2 regions of the Streptomyces sp. NPDC047841 genome follow, and region 1 is predicted to be linked to the other one. Evidence: predicted binding sites of a transcription regulator. Region 1 holds the regulator's gene; the other holds the start of a gene.
What was found. The regulator HrcA, encoded in region 1, represses chaperone genes, less so after heat shock. The targets are predictions, from matches to a motif close to TTNGCACTCNGNNNNNCNGAGTGCNAA.
Positions count from the first base shown of each region.

Region 2: groL (chaperonin GroEL) is a predicted target of HrcA. The motif match lies at 4,706-4,732, and genes of this name have one in related genera.

Region 1 is NZ_JBEYRP010000004.1:408,219-415,791, forward strand. Features, by position in the region: gene AB0947_RS08675 (hypothetical protein) at 81-533, shown strand; gene AB0947_RS08680 (VOC family protein) at 475-867, opposite strand; gene AB0947_RS08685 (16S rRNA (uracil(1498)-N(3))-methyltransferase) at 882-1,634, opposite strand; gene AB0947_RS08690 (nitronate monooxygenase) at 1,631-2,704, opposite strand; gene dnaJ (molecular chaperone DnaJ) at 2,805-3,941, opposite strand; gene hrcA (heat-inducible transcriptional repressor HrcA) at 3,942-4,958, opposite strand; gene AB0947_RS08705 (MBL fold metallo-hydrolase) at 5,120-5,842, shown strand; gene AB0947_RS08710 (DUF3097 domain-containing protein) at 5,911-6,726, shown strand; gene AB0947_RS08715 (Uma2 family endonuclease) at 6,704-7,282, opposite strand; gene hemW (radical SAM family heme chaperone HemW) at 7,382-7,573, opposite strand, start outside.
Region 2 is NZ_JBEYRP010000005.1:369,140-376,712, forward strand. Features, by position in the region: gene murQ (N-acetylmuramic acid 6-phosphate etherase) at 1-909, shown strand, start outside; gene AB0947_RS10420 (hypothetical protein) at 958-1,530, shown strand; gene AB0947_RS10425 (NADH:flavin oxidoreductase) at 1,559-2,686, opposite strand; gene groL (chaperonin GroEL) at 2,920-4,542, opposite strand; gene AB0947_RS10435 (cold-shock protein) at 4,842-5,045, opposite strand; gene AB0947_RS10440 (ubiquitin-like small modifier protein 1) at 5,495-5,770, opposite strand; gene thrC (threonine synthase) at 5,814-7,097, opposite strand; SAM riboswitch class I at 7,115-7,254, opposite strand; gene AB0947_RS10450 (glucosyl-3-phosphoglycerate synthase) at 7,386-7,573, shown strand, end outside.

The DNA.
Region 1 (7,573 bases):
CGTCCCACCGGCCCCCACCGCGGGGAAGCCCGGATACGGCCACTCACCCGTTCGGGGGGCCGGCCGTCTACGCCGGCCGCGTGCGCAGTCATCACAGGCTCAGACGGCTCGTGGTGGCGGACGGCACCGTCCACCGGTGGACCGTCCGCCACAAGCACGCGGACCGCGACGCCTGCCGGGAGGTGCTCTCGCTGTACCGGAACGGCGTCCCCACCCGGATCGTCTTCCGGGCCGGCGAGGTCGGCTCCGGCCGCTATGTCTCCGACGGCTACGGGTACGCGGGCTGCGTCCTGGACGGCCGCGGCAACCCGCTCAATCTGCGCGAACCCCGCGTCGTCCGGGCCGTCGTGGACGAAGTGGAGCGGCCAGGGCTGCTGCCGGGGCGCGGCGAGGTGGACGGCCGGGAGCTGTTCCACCGGGTCGTCGAGGCCGTGGACGCCGTCGAAGGCGCCCGGGCCGCCACGGCGGCGGACGTCAGCCGCGCAGCAGCAGCCACTCCTGCAGTTCGACGAGGTTGCCCTCCGGGTCCTTGAGGTGCGCCACGCGCATCCGGTCGGTCATGGGGGCCGGTCCGTGCAGCAGGGTCGCGCCCCGGGCGGTGATCCGCGCGCAGTAGGCGTCGAGGTCGTCGACGCGCAGGACGACCAGGGACCGGTGGCCGGTGGCGGTGTCGCCCAGCTCGGCCAGCACCCCGGCCATCATCGCGCGGTCCTGGAGCGCGATCCCGGCCGAGCCGGCGTGCGGGCTGAACTTCTCGTACGGCCCCTGCACCGCGCCGGACTGCGGCTTGAGGCCGAGGACGCCGGCGTAGAAGCGGTAGCAGGCGGCGAAGTCGGTCACCAGGAGCCGGACCTGGACGAGTTCCACGGTGTCTCCGGGGGTCAGGACCAGCGGCCGGTGCGGCCCAGCAGCAGGGCCACGGCGGCGGTGCCGGCGGTGGAGGTGCGCAGGACGCTGGGGCCGAGGACGCAGGCCCTCGCGCCCGCCTCCTCGAAGAGCGCCAACTCGTCCCGCGACACACCGCCTTCGGGACCCACGACCAGGACGATCTCGCCCTCGGCGGGGAGTTCGGCGGTGGCCAGGGGCTCGCTGACGTGGTCGAAGTCGGAGTGGAGCACGGCGGCGAAGTCCGCCGCGGCGAGCAGCGCGGCGACCTGCTTGGTGGACGCCAGGTCCGCGACCTCGGGGAAGCGCAGCCGGCGGGACTGCTTGCCGGCCTCCCGCGCGGTGGCACGCCACTTGGCGAGCGCCTTCAGCCCCCGCTCGCCCTTCCACTGGGTGATGCACCGCGCGGCCTGCCAGGGCACGATCGCGTCGACGCCGGTCTCCGTCATCGTCTCCACGGCCAGTTCGCCCCGGTCGCCCTTGGGCAGGGCCTGGACGACGGTGATACGGGGGCGGGGCTCGGGCTCCACCGGGAACTCGAACGGCTCGACCACCAGGTGGTCCTTCCCCGACACGCCGACGACGACCCCGGCCGCGCCCCGGCCCCTGCCGTCGGTGAGCACCACGTTCTCGCCCGGCTGCAACCGCCGTACGGAGACCGCGTGCCGTCCCTCGGGGCCCTGGACGTCGACGACCGAGCCGGGGCCCACGCCCTCCAGGGAGTCGACGACGAACACCGGCGCGGTCATCGGGAACCCCCGGCCGACAACGCTGTCCGGGCCTCGGCGAGTTCGGCGGCCAGCACCTCCACCAGCCGGCCCGCGGGCAGTTCCCGGGCCATCCGGTGGCCCTGCCCGGCCCACATCGCCATGCCCTGCGCGTCCTCGGCCTTGGCGGCGGCCTTGCGCAGCGGCGCGGTGAGGTGGTGGACCTCGGGGTAGGCGGCGGGGGCGTACCGGCCGTGCTCGCGCAGGAAGCGGTTGACCAGCGCGCGGGCCGGGCGGCCGGTGAAGGCGCGGGTCAGCTCGGTGCGCGGGAACAGCGGGTCGGTCAGCGCCCGCTTGTGCAGGGGGTGCGCGCCGGACTCGTGGGCGGCGACGAACGCGGTGCCCAGCTGCGCCGCGCTCGCGCCCGCGGCGAGGACGGCGGCGATCTGGCCGCCGCGCATGACGCCGCCGGCGGCGACGACCGGGATGCGCACGGCCTCGCGGACCTGCGCGAGCAGCGACAGCAGGCCGACGCCGGCACCGTCGTTCTCGGGGAGGTCGCGGTGGGTGCCCTGGTGTCCGCCGGCCTCCACGCCCTGCGCGATGACCGCGTCGGCCCCGGCCCGCTCGACGGCGCGGGCCTCCTCGGCGGTGGTGGCGGTGACCAGAGTGAAGGTGCCGACGCGGTGGAGCTTGTCGAACACCTCGCGCGGCGGCACCCCGAAGTGGAAGGAGACCACCGGCACCGGGTCGTCGAGCAGGACGGCGAGCTTGGCGTCGTAGCCGTCGTCCCGGCCGCTGTCCGGGTCGCCCAGCTCGGTCTCGTACCAGGCGGCCTCGCCGGCCAGCTGGTGCGCGTAGAGGTCGACGGCCCCGGACTCCGCGTGCTCGGGCTGCGGCATGAAGAGGTTCACGCCGAAGGGGCGGCTCGTGAGCCCGCGCAGCTGCTTGATCTCCTGGTACATGCCGTCGGCTGTCTTGTACCCGGCGGCGAGGAACCCGAGGCCACCGGCCTCGGAGACGGCGGCGGCGAGCTGCGGGACGGAGACACCGCCCGCCATGGGGGCCTGCACGATCGGGTGGGGGAAGAGATCGGTCAGCGCGGAGGACATGACCGCATGTTGTCACGTCCTTCGGACAAGTCCGAATCCGGGCATCCACCGGCACATGCCCACGGCATACGGGGTGCCGGGGCACCCCGTCCGTCACCGCTCAGCGCCCGTTGAACGCATCCTTCAGCCGCGAGAACAGCCCCTGCTGACCCGGCTGGAACTGGCCCTGGGGCCGTTCCTCGCCGCGCAGCTTGGCCAGCTCGCGCAACAGCCGCTCCTGCTCCGGGTCCAGCTTGGTCGGCGTCGTCACCTCGACGTGCACGATCAGGTCGCCCCGGCCGCCGCCGCGCAGATGCGTGACGCCCCGGCTGTGCAGCGGGATCGACTGGCCGGACTGGGTGCCGGGCCGGATGTCGACCTCCTCCAGGCCGTCCAGCGTCTCCAGCGGCACCTTCGTGCCGAGGGCCGCCGCCGTCATCGGGATCGTGACCGTGCAGTGCAGGTCGTCGCCGCGCCGCTGGAACCTCGGGTGCGGCAGCTCGTGGATCTCGACGTACAGGTCGCCGGCCGGGCCGCCGCCGGGGCCGACCTCCCCCTCGCCGGCGAGCTGGATGCGCGTGCCGTTGTCGACGCCGGCCGGGATCTTCACGGTCAGCGTCCGCCGCGAGCGCACCCGGCCGTCGCCGGCGCACTCCGGGCACGGCGTCGGGACGACCGTGCCGAAGCCCTGGCACTGCGGGCACGGCCGCGAGGTCATGACCTGGCCCAGGAAGGACCGGGTGACCTGGGAGACCTCACCCCGGCCGCGGCACATGTCACACGTCTGGGCGGACGTGCCGGGCGCCGCGCCCTCGCCGTTGCAGGTGTTGCAGACGACGGCCGTGTCGACCTGGATGTCCTTGGTGGTCCCGAAGGCCGCCTCGTCCAGCTCGACCTCGATCCGGATCATCGCGTCCTGGCCGCGCCGGGTGCGCGAGCGCGGCCCGCGCTGCGACGCCGTACCGAAGAACGCGTCCATGATGTCGGAGAAGTTGCCGAAGCCGCCGGCCCCGAAGCCGCCCGCGCCCGCGCCGCCCGACTGGGAGAGCGGGTCGCCGCCGAGGTCGTAGACCTGCTTCTTCTGCGGGTCCGACAGCACCTCGTAAGCGGCGTTGATCTCCTTGAACCGCTCCTGGGTCTTCGGGTCCGGGTTGACGTCCGGGTGCAGCTCGCGCGCGAGCCTGCGGAACGCCTTCTTGATCTCATCCTGCGACGCGTCGCGGCGCACGCCGAGAACGGCGTAATAGTCCGTGGCCACTTACGACTCCGCCAGGATCTGTCCGACGTACCGTGCCACTGCGCGTACCGCTCCCATCGTTCCCGGGTAGTCCATGCGGGTCGGTCCGACCACGCCGAGCTTGGCAACCGCCTCGCCGCCCGAACCGTAGCCGACCGACACGACGGAGGTGGAGTTGAGTCCCTCATGGGCGTTCTCGTGCCCGATGCGCACGGTCACGCCCGGATCCTTCGCCTCGCCGAGGAGCTTGAGGAGCACGACCTGCTCCTCCAGGGCCTCCAGGACGGGCCGGATCGTGAGGGGGAAGTCATGTCCGAAGCGGGTCAGATTGGCGGTGCCGCCGATCATCAACCGCTCCTCGTTCTCCTCCACGAGTGTCTCCAGAAGAGTGGAGAGCACCGTGGAGACCGTACCGCGGTCCTCCGGCTCGAAGGCGTCCGGGAGGTCCTCGACCAGTTTCGGCACGTCCGTGAACCGGCGACCGGCGACCCGGCTGTTGAGCCGCGCCCGCAGGTCCGCCAGCGAGCCCTCGCCGAACGGCGCCGGGCAGTCGACCATCCGCTGCTCGACCCGGCCGGTGTCCGTGATCAGCACCAGCATCACGCGCGCGGGAGCCAGCGACAGCAGCTCCACGTGCCGGACGGTGGACCGGGTCAGGGACGGGTACTGCACGACGGCGACCTGCCGGGTGAGCTGCGCGAGCAGCCGCACGGTCCGCGCCACGACGTCGTCGAGGTCGACGGCGCCCTCCAGGAAGTTCTGGATCGCCCGCCGCTCGGGCCCGCTCATCGGCTTGACGCCCGCGAGCTTGTCCACGAACAGCCGGTAGCCCTTGTCGGTGGGAATCCGCCCCGCGCTGGTGTGCGGCTGGGCGATGTACCCCTCGTCCTCCAGGGCCGCCATGTCGTTGCGGACGGTCGCCGGGGACACGCCGAGGTTGTGCCGCTCGGTGAGCGCCTTGGAACCGACCGGCTCCTCGGTGCCCACGTAGTCCTGGACGATGGCGCGCAGTACCTGAAGCCTGCGTTCACTCAGCATTCGCGCGCACCTCCAGCACGTCGTCCCCTCGTCCGCTCGGGTCGTCCGCCTGGCACTCCACCCATGCGAGTGCCAGCGTTCCCCGGCCAGTGTACGGCTGCCGGGTACACCCTGGGCAAGGTCGGGCCGCCGTACCGGCTCGTACCGCTAGCGTCGCGGGTATGACCGTGACTTGGGAAGAGCTGGGGTGGCAGCGGCTGGCCGCGGGGGTGGGCCGGTGCCGGCTGCCGGGCTGGGACTGCACGGCGGGGCTGGTCCTCGGGGAGGGTACGGCCCTGCTCGTGGACGCCGGTTCGAGCCTCGCGGAGGGGGTCCGGCTGCGTGGGCAGGCCGAGGCGCTGGCGGGCGGCCGTGTGACCCATCTCGCGCTCACCCATCCCCACTTCGACCACGTCTTCGGCGCCGCCGCCCTCGCCGGGGCGGAGGTGTACGGGGCGGTGGGACTGGACGCGGTGTTCGCGTACGAGCGCGCGGACCTGCGGCTGGACGCGATCCGCAACGGGCTGCCGGTGGCCGACGCCGACGAGGCGGTGGACGCGCTGGTCCCGCCCCGCCACGCGGTCTCCGGCGAGTGGACGCTGGACCTCGGCGGCGGCCGCCAGGCGCTGCTGGCCAACGTGGGCCCCGGCCACACGGCGCACGACCTGGCCGTCCTGGTCCCGGGCGACCCGGAGGTGGTGTTCTGCGGCGACCTGGTGGAGGAGTCCGGCGAACCGCAGGCGGGCCCCGACGCGGTCCCGTCCCGCTGGCCGGACGCGCTCGACCGGCTGCTGGCGCTCGGCGGCGAGGACGCGCTGTACGTGCCCGGTCACGGAGCGGTGGTGGACGCGGGGTTCGTCCGCCGTCAACGCGACGCCCTGGCAACGCGGTTCGGCGTGATCTGAGCGGCTCTTCGCGGCCGGCCCCGGCGTGTCGTACGCCTCACCGCACGGCTTCTCCTATCGTCATCCGAATGCGCCAGTACACCTCCGACCTGACCCCTCCCTGGAAGAAGCCCAAGCCCGTGCCGGAGGTCCCGGCCGAGCCGGGTCTGGTGGTGGAGGAGCCCGGCACCGGGTTCTGCGGCGCGGTGATCCGCTGCGAGGCGGGCACGGTGACCCTGGAGGACCGCTTCGGCAAGCACCGCGTGTTCCCGCTGGAGCCGCGCGGCTTCCTGCTGGAGGGGCGCGTGGTGACGCTGGTCCGCCCCGCCTCCTCGGCGCCGGTACGCCCCTCCCGTACGGCGTCCGGCTCGGTCGCCGTCCCCCAGGCACGCGCGCGCGTGGCGCGCGCCGGACGCATCTACGTGGAGGGCCGGCACGACGCCGAGCTCGTCGAGAAGGTGTGGGGCGACGACCTGCGGATCGAGGGCGTGGTCGTGGAGTACCTGGAGGGCGTCGACGACCTCCCGTCGATCGTGGAGTCCTTCGCCCCCGGCCCGGACGCGCGCCTGGGCGTCCTGGTGGACCACCTGCTGCCCGGCACGAAGGAGTGGCGCATCGCGCAGTCGGTGACCAGCGAGCACGCGCTGGTGGTCGGCCACCCGTTCATCGACATCTGGCAGGCGGTGAAGCCGGCGTCGCTGGGCATCGGGGCGTGGCCGGCGGTGCCGAAGGGGCAGGACTGGAAGACGGGCGTGTGCCGGGCGCTGGGCTGGCCGTCGGAGAACACCGGGGCGGTGTGGCAGGCGATCCTGAAGCGGGTGGGGTCCTACAAGGACCTGGAGCCGGAGCTGCTGGGGCGCGTGGAGGAGCTGATCGACTTCGTCACGGGTAGCGGTGGGGCCTGACGTCGGGGAACGTCCCGAACTCGGTGGTGTCGAGTTCGAGTCCGAGAGCCTCCAACGGGACCGGATCGCCGAACTTCACGATCTCCTGGCTCAGATAGTCGGCGTCCTCTCCGTGGCCCGACGGCTTCGTCATGAGAACGCAGTGGGCCATGATCGGGTCGACGACGAGGTAGGCGGGGATCCCCCCCGCCGCGTAGATGGAGCGCTTGACCACGTAATCCTGGTGGACGCTGTACTTGGAGACGACCTCCAACACCATCGTGATCAGCCGACTGGGCAACAGCCGTCCCGAACTCGGCAGGACATCGGGTGAGAGGACCACCAGATCCGGCACCGGCTCGCTCGACTCACCGGCGATGTCGACGTCCTGGGTCTGGAGGGGGTACCACCGCTCGAGGGGCATCTGCCGCTGTGTGTGCAGCACGATCAGGTTGTGCACCAGATCGGGGCTGGCCATCATCACGATGACTCCTCGGAGGAGCTCGGCCTTGACGCCCTCGGGAGGCTCGAACTCGTCGAGGTACCTGGCCATCCCACGCTCGTCCACAGCGGTCATCTCCGTGGCCTCCACATCCGCCGCGTCCTGTCAGCGGCAGCCTACGAACCAGGTTAGGGACCGAACCGGCGTTCCGGGGGGATTCACCCGCCGGGGTGATCAGTCCACCAGGTCCCGCACCACCGCGTCCGCCAGCAGCCGCCCGCGCAGGGTCAGCGCGGCCCGGCCCTTCTCGTACGGCCCCTCCTGGAGCAGCCCGTCCGCCAGCGCGCGCCGGGAGGCCGCGAGCCCCTCCTCCCTCAGCAGGGACAACGGGACCCCTTCGCGCAGCCGCAGCTCCAGCAGGACGCG
Region 2 (7,573 bases), on a different contig from region 1:
CTGCGCGACCAGCTGGCCTCGCTGACCACCGAGGCCTTCCGCCCGGAACTCGCCGAGATCGACCGGTTGCCCACCCTCGACATCGCGCGGCTGATGAACGGCGAGGACGCGGGCGTGCCCGCCGCCGTGGCGACGCAGCTGCCCCGGATCGCCGCCGCCGTCGACGCGGTCGCCGCGCGCATGGGCCGCGGCGGGCGGCTCGTCTACGCCGGTGCCGGGACCGCCGGCCGGCTGGGCGTGCTGGACGCCTCCGAGTGCCCGCCCACCTTCAACACCGACCCCGAGCGGGTCGTCGGCCTGATCGCGGGCGGTCCCGCGGCCATGGTCACCTCGGTCGAGGGCGCGGAGGACTCAGCGGAGCTGGCCCGCCGGGACCTGGACGCGCTGAAGCTCACCCCGGACGACACCGTGGTCGGCGTCTCCGCCTCCGGCCGCACCCCGTACGCCGTCGGCGCCGTCGAGCACGCCCGCGCGCTCGGTGCGCTGACCATCGGCCTGGCCTGCAACGCGGGCAGCGCGCTGGCCGCCGCGGCCGAGCACCCCATCGAGGTCGTCGTGGGGCCGGAGCTGATCACCGGTTCCACCCGGCTGAAGGCGGGCACGGCCCAGAAGCTGGTGCTGAACATGCTCTCGACGATCACGATGATCCGGCTCGGCAAGACGTACGGGAACCTGATGGTCGACGTGCGCGCCTCCAACGACAAGCTCCGGGCCCGCTCCCACCGGATCGTCTCCCTGGCCACCGGAGCGAGCGACGCCGACATCGAGAAGGCCCTCACTCAGACCGGCGGCGAGGTGAAGCACGCGATCCTGGCCCTCCTCGCCGGCGTGGACGGCCCGACGGCGGCCCGCCTGCTGGCGGAGTCCGGCGGCCATCTGCGCACGGCGCTGGGCCACGCGGCACGCTGACGGACCGCGCGGTCAGGGCACCATGGAGGCAAGGAGGCACCCACCGACATGAATCACGCCCAGCTCACCGCCCTCGGACGGGCTCTCCGGCTGCTCGGGGAGCACGGGGACGCCCTGACCGCCGACACGCCCGACGCCCGGCTGCACGAGATCAAGGACGACCTGCGGCGGGCCCTCGACCTGCTGGACGACACCGTGACCACCGCCGCGCCCGCCACCCGCTGCCCGGAGCACCCGCAGGGACCGGTGGACGAGAGCGCGCCCGACCTGTGCCTGCTGTGCGAGACCCGGCGCCGGGCCGCCCGGCGGTCGGAGTTCCAGGGCGGCAGGCCCCGGCCGGGCGAGCCGGTGCCCACCGCCCCCTCCCGGTACGGCGTGCGCGGTGACCGGCCGCAGGCGCAGCAGCGGTGGCTGCCGGAGCTGTGGAACGGCCAGGAGTGGCAGCTGTGCGGGACGCCGAGGCGGGACCGGCGCGAGGCGGAGGCGTACCTCGCCGCCCAGCGGCGCGGCTCCCGGCCCGCCCTGGCGTACCGGCTCGTGCACGAGTTCACCGACTACGAGGTGCTGCGGGTGTGGGGGACGCCGGTGCGGGTCGACATCGAGCCGATGGGCAACCTCTAGCCCCCGGCGCCCCCCGGGGGGACCCCGGTCAGCTCAGGGTCTTCAGGGCCGCCGCGTCGTACGGCTTCAGCTCGTCGAAGCGGTCGGAGAGCACCTTGGCCGCCCACTCGGGGTCCTGGAGCAGCGCGCGGCCGACGGCCACCAGGTCGAACTCGTCCGCCTCCAGGCGGTCCAGGAGGTTGTCGATGCCCTTGACCGGGGAGCCCTCGCCCTGGAAGGCGTTGATGAAGTCGCCGTCGAGGCCGACCGAGCCGACGGAGATGACGGGCTTGCCGGTGAGCTTCTTCGTCCAGCCGGCCAGGTTCAGGTCGGAGCCGTCGAACTCGGGCAGCCAGTAGCGGCGGGTGGAGGCGTGGAAGGCGTCGACGCCGGCCTCCGCGAGCGGGGTGAGGATGGCCTCCAGCTCCTCGGGGGTCTCGGCGAGCCGGGCGGTGTAGTCCTGCTGCTTCCACTGCGAGTAGCGGAAGAGGACCGGGAAGTCCGGCGACACCGCCGCCCGCACGGCGGCGACGATCTCGGCGGAGAACCGGGTGCGGGCCACCGGGTCGCCGCCGTACGCGTCGGTGCGGCGGTTGGTGCCCGCCCACAGGAACTGGTCGAGGAGGTAGCCGTGGGCGCCGTGGAGCTCCACGCCGTCGAAGCCGATGCGCTCGGCGGCGGCAGCGGCCTCGGCGAACGCGGCGACGACGTCGTCCACGTCCGACTGCGTCATCGCCTTGCCGGTGGGCTCGGCGCCGGCGGCCTCCAGGCCGGAGGGGCCGACGGCGGGCGCGTCCGGGAAGGGGGCGTCGCCCTGCTTGCGGACCATGCCGATGTGCCACAGCTGCGGGACGATCGTGCCGCCGGCCGCGTGCACGTCCTCGGCGACCTTCGCCCAGCCCGCCAGCTGCTCCTCGCCGTGGAAGCGCGGGACGCGCGCGCTGTTGCCGGCCGACTCGTGGCCGACGTACGTGCCCTCGGTGACGATGAGGCCGACACCGGCGGCGGCCCGGCGGGCGTAGTACGAGCGGACGTCCTCGCCCGGGACGCCGCCCGGCGAGAACATGCGGGTCATGGGCGCCATCACGATGCGGTTCGGGACGGTGAGGCCGTTCAGCCTGACGGGGCGGGACAGGACGCGGGCCGCGCGCGAGGCGGCGGGCGTGGTCACGGTCACGTGGGGGGCTCCTCGTGAGTCGACGGGGTGAACCGGTTGGTATGTGCGCACGCATTGTTGCAGCGTCTTAAGTAAACACCCCACCGGCCCGTGTACCGGACCGGTCTCCGTTTCGCTCACGTGATACCGGACACTCTCCGCCGGTCCCGGGAAACGCCGAGGGCGGCACCCCCAGCCGGTAGCTGGGAGTGCCGCCCTCGGTCCGCAGGACGAGCGATCGGCCGTCAGGTCGATCAGAAGTCCATGTCACCGCCCGGCATGCCGCCGCCGGCCGGGGCCGCGGCCTTCTCCGGCTTGTCGGCGATGACGGCCTCGGTGGTGAGGAACAGCGCGGCGATGGAGGCGGCGTTCTGCAGCGCGGAACGGGTCACCTTCGCCGGGTCGATGATGCCCTCGGCGACCAGGTCGACGTACTCGCCGGTCGCGGCGTTCAGGCCGTGACCCGGGGTCAGGTTGCGCACCTTCTCCACCACGACGCCGCCCTCGAGGCCGGCGTTGACGGCGATCTGCTTCAGCGGGGCCTCCAGGGCGATGCGCACGGCGTTGGCGCCGGTCGCCTCGTCACCCTCCAGCTCCAGCTTCTCGAAGACCTGGGAGGCCTGGAGCAGGGCCACGCCACCACCGGCGACGATGCCCTCCTCGACGGCCGCCTTCGCGTTGCGGACGGCGTCCTCGATGCGGTGCTTGCGCTCCTTGAGCTCCACCTCGGTGGCGGCACCGGCCTTGATGACCGCGACACCGCCGGCGAGCTTCGCCAGGCGCTCCTGCAGCTTCTCGCGGTCGTAGTCCGAGTCGCTGTTCTCGATCTCGGTGCGGATCTGGTTCACACGGCCGTTGACCTGCTCGGAGGAGCCGGCACCGTCGACGATGGTGGTCTCGTCCTTGGTGATGACGACCTTGCGGGCGCGGCCCAGGAGGTCCAGGGTCGCGTTCTCCAGCTTGAGGCCGACCTCCTCGGAGATGACCTCGCCGCCCGTGAGGATGGCGATGTCGCCGAGCATGGCCTTGCGGCGGTCACCGAAGCCCGGGGCCTTGACGGCGACGGACTTGAAGGTGCCGCGGATCTTGTTGACGACCAGGGTCGACAGGGCCTCGCCCTCGACGTCCTCGGCGATGATCAGCAGCGGCTTGCCCGACTGCATGACCTTCTCCAGCAGCGGGAGCAGGTCCTTGACCGAGGAGATCTTGGAGTTGGCGATGAGGATGTACGGGTCCTCCAGCACCGCCTCCATGCGCTCCATGTCGGTCGCGAAGTAGGCGGAGATGTAGCCCTTGTCGAAGCGCATGCCCTCGGTGAGCTCGAGCTCCAGACCGAAGGTGTTGGACTCCTCGACGGTGATGACGCCTTCCTTGCCGACCTTGTCCATGGCCTCGGCGATCAGCTCGCCGATCTGGGTGTCGGCGGCGGAGATGGACGCGGTGGAGGCGATCTGCTCCTTGGTCTCGACGTCCTTCGCCTGCTCCAGCAGGGCGGCGGAGACGGCCTCGACGGCCTTCTCGATACCGCGCTTCAGAGCCATCGGGTTGGCACCGGCGGCGACGTTGCGCAGGCCCTCCTTGACCAGGGCCTGGGCGAGCACGGTCGCGGTGGTCGTACCGTCACCGGCGACGTCGTCCGTCTTCTTGGCGACTTCCTTGACCAGCTCGGCGCCGATCTTCTCGTACGGGTCCTCGAGCTCGATCTCCTTGGCGATGGAGACACCATCGTTGGTGATCGTGGGGGCGCCCCACTTCTTCTCGAGGACGACGTTGCGGCCCTTGGGGCCGAGCGTCACCTTCACGGCGTCCGCGAGCTGGTTCATGCCGCGCTCGAGGCCGCGCCGCGCCTCCTCGTCGAACGCGATGATCTTGGCCATGTGAAGTGGTCCCTCCAGGACTGGGGGTGATTCCTTCGGACCGCGCCCGCGCCCGCGACGGACGGCTCGCGCGCCTCGTGGTTCCTTGCCCCACCCGGCCCGCGGGCCTCACCGACCCGGTCCTTCGCTGTCACTCTCACCTTCAGAGTGCTAACGCCAATGATTAGCACTCGGCATGGTCGAGTGCAAGCGCCTGGGCGGGTGGGAGCCCCCCGTCAGCCGCACGCGAACAGCGGAACCGGGGCACGGCGAAGGGCCCGCACCCTCTGCGAGGTGCGGGCCCTTCGGACAAGAGACGTTCAGGCGGTGACGCGAACCATGTCGGCCTGCGGACCCTTCTGGCCCTGCGAGATCTCGAACTCGACCCGCTGGCCCTCTTCCAGGGTGCGGTAGCCGTCCATCTGAATCGCGCTGTAGTGGACGAAGACGTCCGCACCACCGTCGACCGCGATGAAGCCGTACCCCTTCTCCGCGTTGAACCACTTGACGGTGCCCTGAGCCATGCCTAACTCCCCTATTACTGGCCCTTGCACAGATCCACACTTCGCGGACCCGGGTCAGACCTCACCCCCCAATTGGTCGGGGGCGTGCGCCGGAACGCGTCGACCGCGGCTGAATGTATCTGTCCAACTGCCGTCTGCAACAGGTCAATCGGACGAGAATTCTGGACGCGAGCGGTCCGGAATGTAGTGAGAATTCATCGGAATTCAGGGCAAGTCGGGCCCCATAAAAGCCACAAAAGCCGCAGACAACCCACACACTTTGGCTACTTCTTGTCGGGCGGGCGGCATGGAACGCAGGGCCCGCGACCCGGAGGCCGCGACCGCGTTCCCCAACTCTACCGCGCTCAATCACACAGAATTGCCCCCTCCGCTTCTCTCACGGAGGGGGCAATCGGGCGAACAGCCGGTAATCGCGGTTACCGAAGGTAATGAGCGGGCGGATCCGCGGCTCAGCCGCCGGCGACCGCCGGGATGATCGAGACGCCGGCCCCCTCGGGGGTCGCCGTGTCCAGGCCCTGCTCGAAGCGGACGTCGTCGTCGTTGACGTACACGTTGACGAACCGGCGCAGCTTGCCCTGGTCGTCCAGGACGCGCGCGGCGATGCCCGTGTGGTTCTTCTCCAGGTCGGCGATGACCTCGCCGAGCGTCGCGCCCTCGGCGGCGACCTCGGCCTGCCCGCCGGTGTAGGTGCGCAGGATGGTGGGGATGCGAACGGTCACGCTCATGCGGTCGGACCTCCGGTCGGGTTCACGGGTACGGCGGGGCCTGTCATGCGAGGCCGGCCTCGCGGAAGGAGTCCAGGGTCGGGCGGATGGTGGCGGTGAGGCCGGTCCCGGCCACCGCGTCCAGGGTCTTCAGGCCGTCACCGGTGTTCAGGACGACCGTCGTCTTCGCCGGGTCCAGCACGCCCGCCTCCAGCAGCTTGCGGGTGACGCCGACCGTCACGCCGCCGGCGGTCTCCGCGAAGATGCCCTCGGTCCGCGCGAGCAGCTTGATCGCGTCCACGACCTGCTCGTCCGTCACGTCCTCCACGGCACCGCCGGTGCGGCGCGCGATGTCCAGGACGTACGGCCCGTCGGCCGGGTTGCCGATGGCCAGCGACTTGGCGATGGTGTTCGGCTTCTGGGGCCGTACGACGTCGTGGCCGGCCTTGAAGGCGGTCGAGACCGGGGAGCAGCCCTCGGCCTGGGCACCGAAGATCTTGTACGGCCTGTCCTCGACCAGCCCCAGCTTGATCAGCTCCTGGAGCCCCTTGTCGATCTTCGTGAGCTGGGAGCCGGAGGCGATCGGGACCACGATCTGGTCCGGCAGCCGCCAGCCGAGCTGCTCGCAGATCTCGTACGCCAGGGTCTTGGAGCCCTCCGCGTAGTACGGCCGCAGGTTGACGTTGACGAAGCCCCAGCCCTCGCCGGCCGGGTCGCCGATCAGCTCGGAGCAGAAGCGGTTCACGTCGTCGTAGTTGCCCTCGATGCCGACGAGTTCACCGCCGTAGACCGCGGCCATGACGATCTTGCCCTGCTCCAGGTCGTGCGGGATGAACACGCAGGAGCGCAAGCCGGCGCGGGCGGCGGCGGCGCCGACGGCGCCGGCCAGGTTGCCGGTCGAGGAGCAGGACAGGGTGGTGAAGCCGAAGGCGCGGGCGGCCTCCAGGGCCTGGGCCACGACCCGGTCCTTGAAGGAGTGGGTCGGGTTGCCGGAGTCGTCCTTGACGTACAGACCGCCGGTCACGCCCAGCTCGCGGGCCAGGTTGTCGGCCTTGACGAGCTTGGTCCAGCCGGGGTTGATGTTCGGCTTGCCGGCGACGTCCGCCGGGACCGGCAGCAGGGGCGCGTAGCGCCAGATGTTCGCGGGGCCCGCCTCGATGCGGCGGCGCAGGTCCTCGGTGTCGTAGGCGGAGAAGTCGTAGGCGATCTCCAGCGGGCCGAAGCACTCCTCGCAGGCGAAGACCGGGCCGAGCGGCACCCGGTGGCCGCACTCGCGACAGCTCAGGGCCGCGGCGGGGCCGAGGTCGACGGTGGATTCGCTGGTGGTGGCAACTGTCTGCACAGCCATGGAGGCGAGGCCCTTTCTCCTCATCTTCCTCACGGCGCACCTCGCCGTGAGACGGAATTGGCACCTTCCCTGGCCGTGAGCCTCGCGCGAACGAGTCCGGTCAGGGGGGTTGCCGGGGCTTCACCGGGCCGTGTCCCTCTGCCCCTCTGGATGAGCGGTATGCGGTTGTGGAACGCACGCGACCCCCGACATGCGATGGTCATCGGCGTTGTTCAAGACTGTAACCGACGGCAGGGACAGTTGAGATAGTCGTCCGAACCGCGAGACACGAGTGAGGAGCCGCAGACTGTGCTGGAAGAAGTCGAGCGCTGGCTGACCACCCGGTCCTGGTCCGTGGCCGACCGGCCGCTGCACCAGATCCTCGCCGCCAAGCAGCGCACGGGCCAGACCGTCAGTGTCGTGCTGCCCGCGCTCAACGAGGAGGAGACCGTCGGCGACATCGTCGCGGTCGTCCGCCGCGACCTCATGGAGCGGGT